Regions from separate parts of the Devosia sp. BK genome, predicted to be linked through region 2. Evidence: riboswitches for the same ligand, from Rfam matches in the RefSeq annotation. Region 2 holds a riboswitch; the other holds the start of a gene.

What was found. Region 2 has a riboswitch for cobalamin ahead of DevBK_RS08820 (DUF1852 domain-containing protein). Riboswitches for the same ligand answer to the same signal wherever they lie in the genome.
Region 1: it holds a riboswitch for cobalamin, as region 2 does, so the genes downstream of both, DevBK_RS18405 (TonB-dependent receptor plug domain-containing protein) here and DevBK_RS08820 (DUF1852 domain-containing protein) in region 2, are expected to answer to the same signal.

Annotation. Positions count from the first base shown of each region.
Region 1 covers NZ_JAIMBX010000003.1:597,052-601,362, reverse strand. The annotation lists gene DevBK_RS18415 (ABC transporter ATP-binding protein) at 1-863, shown strand, start outside; gene DevBK_RS18410 (ABC transporter substrate-binding protein) at 860-2,050, shown strand; cobalamin riboswitch at 2,115-2,307, shown strand; gene DevBK_RS18405 (TonB-dependent receptor plug domain-containing protein) at 2,487-4,311, shown strand, end outside.
Region 2 covers NZ_JAIMBX010000001.1:1,798,971-1,803,281, forward strand. The annotation lists gene DevBK_RS08805 (bile acid:sodium symporter family protein) at 1-2, opposite strand, end outside; gene DevBK_RS08810 (flavin reductase) at 112-612, opposite strand; gene DevBK_RS08815 (methionine synthase) at 730-1,758, opposite strand; gene DevBK_RS08820 (DUF1852 domain-containing protein) at 1,788-2,771, opposite strand; cobalamin riboswitch at 3,026-3,240, opposite strand; gene DevBK_RS08825 (gamma-glutamyltransferase) at 3,452-4,311, opposite strand, start outside.

The sequences.
Region 1 (4,311 bases), on a different contig from region 2:
CACTGATGCGGACCCTGGCGCGGGCCCTGCGGCCGCTCTCCGGAACCGTTGCTATCGCAGGAAGTGATACCGCCCGAATGTCACCTGCCGAGCTGGCCCGGCACGTTGGGGTCGTGCTCACAGAGCGCATCAACATCGGCGCCATGCCGGCTTTTCGGCTGGTCGAGCTCGGCCGATACCCGCACGTGAATTGGGCGGGACAGTTGGGCGAGGCGGATCGAGAGATTGTACGGGAGGCTATTGTCTCCGTCGGCGCAGCGCATCTGGCACATCGCGATATCAACGAATTGTCGGACGGCGAACGCCAGCGCTTCATGATCGCGCGGGCTCTCGCACAAAAGCCATCCGTTCTGTTGCTCGATGAACCATCGGCATTTCTTGACGTATCAGGGCGTGTCGAGATGGTCGCCATGCTCCGCCATTTGGCGCGCGATCAAAATATTGCGGTCATTCTTTCGAGCCATGATCTCGACCTGTCGCTGCGCACCGCCGACACGATCTGGTTGATCGATGGCAAGCGCCACGTGCATATCGGTGCGCCGGAAGACCTGCTTGCCGATGACACCTTTGCGGCGGTGTTTTCGGGGCCAAACGTTACCTTTTCGGTAACCGATCAAAGCTTCAGGATCAGAACGCATCCTCGCGGTCGCGCCTTCGTTTCCGGTTTTGCAGGCCGAGTAGATTTTGCGCGTTCAGTTCTCGAACGGGAGGGATTTGCGCCCTCGGATGCGCGCATGGCCGAGTTGATCGTGACCGTCGGAGAACAAGGATGGACGGCAGAAGGAAACGGCACGCAGGCGGAGGGACAGAGCTTTGCAGACCTTGCCCGCTTTGCTCGGCGAACGGGAGAAAGCGTCCAGTGATTTCCAATCGAGTTTTTCTCGGCATGCTCCTTGCCCTTTTCAGTGTGTTGCCATCGATGGCGGCGCCTGCGCTCGACGCGAAGGGCTGCGCTACCGCTTACGAGGCGGGGCAGGACTATTTTGCAGCCAAGTCGCAGATCGAATTTTCGGACAATTTCTCCGTCGCGTATTTTGGGAATTACAAAATCGTCACCGTCGACCGGCCCTATCCGGGCGGTCAACCCGAGCACTATGTGCTGGTGCAATGCGGCACGCCAAGCCCGGACCTCGGACCGGACATGGCCAATGTGCCGCGGATTAGCGTGCCGGTTCAGTCGCTGTTTTCAGGCAGCACGGCACAGGCTCCTGCGCTTGTCACCGTCGGCGGATTGAAGGCGCTGACCGGAGTAGCCCGGCGAGATTTCATCGCGACGCCGGAAGTCATTGCGCAGATGGAAACAGCCGGGGTGGTCGAATACGAAACCTCGGGGGTCGTCGATATCGAGGCCGTGGTGGCGGCGCGGCCCGACGTGTTCATGGCGGGCGGGAGTGGCGAGGCCGAAATTCAGCGGCTCGCAGCGACAGGCATTGCCGTCGTCAACTTTGCCGACTGGCAGGACACATCGCCGCTCGGCCGGGCCGAATGGGTCAAGTTCATGGGGCTTTTCTTCAATGCCGAAGCCAAGGCCGACGAGAGCTTTGCAGAGGTCGCAAAGCGATATGCAGCAGCGGAGGCATTGGTCTCAGGAGTTGCGGAAGACGATAAGCCGTTTGTCCTCAGCGGACAGGCGTTCGGTGGCGTGTTCTTTGCGGCGGGCGGCAAGTCATTCATTGCGCAGCTCATTGCCGATGCAGGCGGACGCTATATCTTTGCTGATAATACCAGCACCGGTAGCTTCGAAATCCATGACCTCGAACAACTTGTGACCCGCGCGCGGGAGGCAAGTGTCTGGATCCAGGCGGCAATGACCTATCGCAGCCTTGCCGATATCGCGGCAGAAAATCCCCGCCTCGCCGCGCTGCCCGCGGCCCAGGCAGGAGAGGTATGGATACCCGATGCATTGAAGGGGCCGAATGGCGGCGTGCAGTTCTACGAACTGGGCACCATGCGCCCCGATCTGGTGCTGCTGGATCTGATCTCGATCCTCTATCCAGAAAAACTGCCGGGCTACCAGCGCGTGTTCAATCGCGCGATCACGATCGATTAAGGCGACACTGTGGATAGCCCCTCGCGAACGGCCTTACGTCGTTGACTTGAATTAAGGCTTTGTTCATTTTCGGCCCGTCCATGGTCCTCGCAAGGGGATAATAGGGAAGCCGGTCAAGGAGCGATCCCCAGTCCGACGCTGCCCCCGCAACTGTAAGCGGAGACGACGTTTCAGTGTCCACTGGCTTTTGGGCTGGGAAGGCGAAACGTCGGCTTGATCCGCGAGCCAGGAGACCTGCCATGGAAGCGGATTCATTTCAGGCTGATCGGGCGGATCGGGCGGAGGACAAGACAGACGATGAGCGATCGTCCCCCGATGCCGTCGCGCCGCTAATCCGGCCGCACGCCCCACCTCATTTCAATCTCTGTGCGCCTCATGCGCGGGAAGCATTCACGCTTCCGCCTGAGCCGTCGCGCCACCTCGAAAGCCACGCCCTATGCGTTTCAAGTCGCTCACCTCGTCCATCGCCCTGCTGACTGCCACTCTGGCGATAGCCCTTCCCGTTACGGCTCAGGAAACGATCCTCCCCAAGCTCGTCATCAATGCCGGTGGCCTGACCCCGTTTGAAGAGAATGAAATCGGGCGGTCCTATACCGTGATCGATGGTGATCAGATCGCATTGAGCGGCACGCCCTATATCGCGGACGTGCTGCGTCAGGTGCCGGGGTTTGCGGTGTCGCGCACGGGCTCATTCGGCAACAAGACGCAGATCCGTGTCCGTGGCGCCGAAGCCAATCATGTGCTCGTACTGATCGATGGCGTGCCGGTCAGCGAAAACTCGGACGGGGAATTCGACTTTGCGCGCCTGGCGATGACCAATGTCGAACGCATCGAAATTCTGCGTGGGCCGCAAAGCGCGTTCTGGGGCGCCAATGCCATGGCGGGCGTTATCAATATCGTGACGAAATCGGTATCCGAGGACGGTTTGCACGGCACTCTGGCGGGTGAAACGGGCACAGACGGCACGAAGATGACAAGCGGGTCGCTGGCCTATGGCCAGGACAATTTCGACATTTCGGGTTCGCTGACCATGCGGCACACCAACGGCTTCAATGTCTCCTCGTTTGGCACCGAGCTCGACGGAGCCAATCATATCGATGCCAATGGTCGGTTTGCCGCCGATATCACGCCGCAGCTTACCCTTGATGGCAGCATCCGTTATGCGCGCATCGATGCGTACGCTGATGGCCAGGATTTTTCCGGGATCGTTCAGGACACTCCGGATACCGCCACCATCAAGGAGCTTTCCGGCGCTCTTGGTCTTGGCTGGGTGAGCGAAGATGGCCTTTGGTTTCAAAATGCCCGCGTCAGCGCCGGCACGATCGAGCGCGGCGCCAACGATCAGTTTGGCGCTTCGCTCAATACCAACGATCGTTACAAAGCGTCTTATCAAGTCGGTCGCAACTTCGACACGCCGGATTTCCTCGACAGCACGCATACCGTTACCCTCGGCTATGATGTGGTCTACGAAACCTTCCAGCAACTCGTGCCGACCAAGCTCGATGTGCAGAAGCGCGTCACCAATTCGCTCGTCGGGGAATATCGCGGCACCTATTTCGATCAGGTTTTCCTTACCGCAGCCCTGCGCCACGATTTCAACGAAGGCTTTGCCGACGTCACCACCTATAGCCTCAGCGGCGCATGGCAGGTTCCGGATACCGGAACGCGCCTCCACGCTTCGCTCGGGACCGGTTCGACCAATCCGACCTTCTACGAACAGTTCGGCTTCAATCCTGCCCTGTTCATTCCCAATCCCGGTCTGGTGCCGGAATCGAGCTTTGGCTGGGATATTGGGGTCGAGCAGAGCCTGCTTGACGGTGTGGTTGTTCTCGATGCGACCTATTTCAACCAGACGCTCGAAAACCAGATCCAGACGCAGGGCTTTGCACCGAGCACGGTCGTCAATCTGCTCGGCACCAGCACCCGCCAAGGCGTCGAGCTATCCGCTCGCGTCAACATCGTCGAAGGTCTGACCGCCGGCGTGACCTACACCTATCTCGACGCTCGCCAGCCGAATGGTGCACGAGAGATCCGTCGTCCCGAGCATTCCGGCGCGATCGACATCGCCTATACGCTGCCGGAAATTCCGTTGACGCTGCATAGCGAGGTGGTTTTGAACGGGCCAAACCTCGATACCGACTTTTCGCAATTCCCAGCTGTCAACGTGACGCTTCCTGCCTACACCGTCGTCAATGCCGGCCTGAATTATAAGATCAACGACCAGGTCGAGGTCTATGGCCGCGTGCAGAACCTCTTCGACA
Region 2 (4,311 bases):
ATTGGGACGTGCCAGATCGAGGAGATGGGGTTTGGTATAATGGATCGGCGCAATGATCCACAGCGCTCGGGCAGTTTTAGTCACGGGCAACCTTAGCGCGCTTCAAGCAGCCTAGCCGCTGATGTAGCGCCGCATGCAGTACATGAGCGTCGCTTTCTCGTCGCTCTCACGAACGCTGACGACACGTCCGAAGAGAACTCGGTGGGTTGCTTCGTCGACAAAACTAGTGAGTTCGCAGTCAAAGCTCACTGATGCGGTGGCGAGGACGGGGACTCCGGCAAAACCCTCGTGCCATTCGCCAAGGGCAAAGCGCTCCAAGCCCGGCATTCTGCCTCCAAAAAGTTCCGAGAGGTCTTCCTGGCCCGGCCTCAACGTGTTGACGCAGAAGTGGCGGGCGTTCTCGAAGGCGTGAAAACATGAGCTGGCACGATTGATGCAAACGAGCAGTGTCGGGGGTGTATCGCTGACGCTGCAAACGGCCGAGGCTGTGAAACCGTAGCGTTTCTCAGCCAGCGTCGTGGTGACGATATTGACGGACGTGCCGAGGCGCGACATGCCGTTGCGATAGGTGGCTTTGTCCACAGAGTTGGGGCGATGGTCCAAGACGTCCATATCGGCCTCTCAAGCATATTTTAGGGCGGAAGAACCGGAGCGGCGTTTGTCGCTCCTTTTGATCGATTTAGCGGTGGCGAACTCAGCCGGCCACACGGGGTGACGACAGGTCGGTGCTTAAGCCGATAGCTCCTGGCGGACGATCGCAGCGCCAGCACTCAGGGCCTGCAATTTTCCCGTAGCGATCTTTCGTGAAAGAGGCGCCATGCCGCAATTGGTGCTGGGATAGAGCTTGTCGGCGTCCACGAACTGCAAGGCCTTCCGCAGGGTCGCGGCGACTTCTTCCGGAGTTTCGATGGTGTTGGATGCGACGTCGATCGCCCCAACCATGACCTTCTTGCCGCGAATAAGTTCGATCAGGTCCATGGGAACATGGGAATTATGGCACTCGAGCGAAATCAGATCGATGCTCGATTTCTGCAGCGTTGGCAGCGTCTTTTCATATTGCCGCCATTCGTCGCCGAGCGTCTTCTTCCAATCCGTGTTGGCCTTGATGCCATAGCCATAACAAATATGGACGGCGGTCTCGCACTTGAGTCCCTCGATCGCGCGCTCAAGCGTTGCTACGCCCCATTCGTTTACCTCGGCAAAGAAGACGTTGAAGGCCGGCTCGTCGAACTGGATGATATCGACGCCCGCGGCTTCAAGCTCCTTGGCTTCCTCGTTGAGGATTTTGGCGAACTCCCAGGCGAGCTTTTCGCGGCTTTTGTAATGCGCATCATAGAGCGTATCGATCATGGTCATCGGCCCCGGAAGGGCCCATTTGATCGGCTGCGTGGTCTGACGACGCAGAAACTTGGCGTCTTCGACAAAGACCGGCTTCTGGCGAGAAACGGCGCCCACGACGGTGGGCACGCTCGCATCATAGCGATCGCGAATGCGCACGGTTTCGCGCTTTTCGAAATCGACGCCATCGAGATGCTCGATGAAGGTCGTGACGAAATGCTGGCGCGTTTGTTCGCCGTCGCTGACGATATCGATGCCTGCCTGTTGTTGATCGGTGAGGGATAGGCGCAGCGCGTCCTGCTTACCCTCGACGAGTTCTTCGCCGTCCAGTTTCCAGGGCGACCAGAGCTTTTCAGGCTGGGCCAACCAAGAGGGTTTGGGCAGGCTACCAGCCGTCGAGGTGGGGAGGAGTTTGTTCATGATGCTCGATCTTCTGTTCTTTTAACTGTTCAGGACGCGTAGCTGGCGCACCACTGGTCGAGCACGCTCTTATAGGGCTTGATAAAATGCTCTTCGGCGAACTTGCCCTGCTCGACGGCGAGGCGGCTACGTTCGTCGCGGTCATAGATCACCCGCGTCACGGAATAGTCCTGGTGCTTCAGGTCGGGCTGATAGAGAGCTCCGGCAGCCGAATTGGCGTTATAGATCTCGGGCCGGTAGATTTTCTGGAACGTCTCCATCGTGCTGATGGTGCTGATCAATTCCAGATTGGTGTAGTCACCCAAGAGATCGCCCACATGGTAGAACGCGAGCGGCGCCACGCTATCGGGCGGCATGAAGTAGCGAACCTTGAGCCCCATTTTGGCGAAGTACTGATCAGTCGACGAGAACTCGTCCTGACGGTACTCGACGCCCATAACCGGGTGCTGATTTTCGGTGCGGTGATAGACTTTGCTGCTTGAGGCACTGATGCAGATAACCGGCGGCTTGCCGAAATTTGCGCGGTAGATGTCCGAGTTCAGAAATGCCTTGAATAGCTTGCCATGGAGATCGCCAAAGCTCTCCGGAATGTTGAATTTGGCCTGTCCCTTATTGTGCTCGGGCAACACGACGCTGAAATCGTAGTCGCGAACATAGGACGAGAAGTTATTGCCGACGATCCCATCGACGCGCTCATTCGTCCTCTTGTCCAGAATGGTCGACTTAAGGATTTCGATGAGGGGGAACGAGGCGCTCTTTCCTTCGGCACCGATCGTCAACTCGACCGTGACGATGTCGAGTTCGACGGTGTAGCGGTCAGCTTTGGGGTTATCCCAATACGCCAAGGCGTTGAATCGATTGTCGATCATCCTCAGCGCATTGCGCAGATTCTCCTGCCGCCTTTCGCCGCGAGCGAGATTGGCGAAGTTGGTGGTGACGCGCGTGTTTTCAGCGGGCTGATAGTCCTCGTTGAAAGCAACGGTCTTGATTGCGAAAGTCAGGTCTTTGGTCATGGAGCGGTCGCCGTCTCTTATCGGTCTTGGTGTCAGTCAGCAGGGTTGGAAGTGGCGCATGACGTTTCGCCCGCGCGCATCATCGGGACGTCGAGCAGACCTGGCATTCGTTGGTGGCACGCCAAACATGCCGGCGGATTTTGCATTTGAGACATGACAAGCCCCAGTTTGTTGGGGGCAAGGCCGAGGCAAGCACATAGCGAAACGGGCCGCGCTCGCGACCATCACTACGGCACACCAGGACACCCCGCCCGTGGACGTTATTTCGCCGAGGCAGGTCTCCTGGCTCGCGGGTCATCGCCGTTGCCCGTCTTCCCAGGTCTGACCCCAGTGACATGGTGGACTTCAGCTCGCCGCTTACAGTTGCGGGGGCAGCGCCGGCATTCCCGACCTTTCGGGGCACCGGCTTCCCTCTTAGCTCCGGCACATCGCAAGCGGCGACCGGAGAACCTTGGCCTCTGCACATTCCGGCAGAAGCCATTGCGAGTCAATACCGTATAAAGATATGTTTATATCTTTAATCCATAAGGTGAGTGGTTTCAGGTTTGCAAAGCGTGAAGCAGCATGACGCGAGCCCCTTGCTCGCGTTGAAGCTAAAGCTATCTCGATAAAGAGATTTTGGTCGTGAAGCTAATAGCGACGGTCGCGCCGCTCGGTGCGCGACCAAGGCCAGTCTTCCGCTAGATCAAAGACGCAGCGGTGCCGGTGCGCCTGAAATCGGCCGATGCCATGAGGCCGGCATCGCTGCGCCAGCACATCTGGAAGGAGCCCATATTCCAGTCCCATGCCGGCATGGGCGTGAGATGGAGGCCGAGGGCGGTGACGCCTAGGACGGCTTCTGGTGCCAAGCGACTTTCGATCGTGAGCGCATAATTGTCCTCGAGCGGCAGCATGCGCGGGGCATCAGACGCCGCATCGGGCGTCATGCCGAAGTCGAGGATATTGACGAGCATCTGCGCCACTGTCGCGTAGACATTGCCTGGCGTGCCGAGCGCCAGCCAAGGCGCGCCATCCTTCATGACGAAGGTATTGCCCAAGATGTTGCGCATGCGGGCGCCGGGGGTGCGCCAATTGGAAAAGTGCGCGTTCATCGACGTCTGCTCGTGCGATCCCATCATGGCAACGCCGCCGACAGCCATGCCGGGGATGCCACCCGATTGCACCGTGTTCATCATTTGAAGCCAATTGCCTTCGGCATCGACGATCGAAATTTCACAACTGCCGACCGGCGCCTTGGACTTGGCGCTGTTCCAACCGGACGCCGCAAAGGCGGCGGCGCCTGTGGTCAACCGCACATGGTCGGTCAGGTCGACCTTGGGCCGGCTGGCCTGGATCAGTTGGGCCAGCGAGCGGTGATAGGCCGGGTCCGTGATGGCGGCGGCGCCCTCGCCGAAATATTGCGGGTCATGAAGGAAGCCGCATGCCTGTTCGGCCAGACGGAGCGCGTGGCTCATATAGAAGAGATAATCGGCGCCAAATGGCTCCATCTGGGCAATGCCCGCCTCCTCGAGCACGCCCAGCACCAGCGAGCAGAACACCG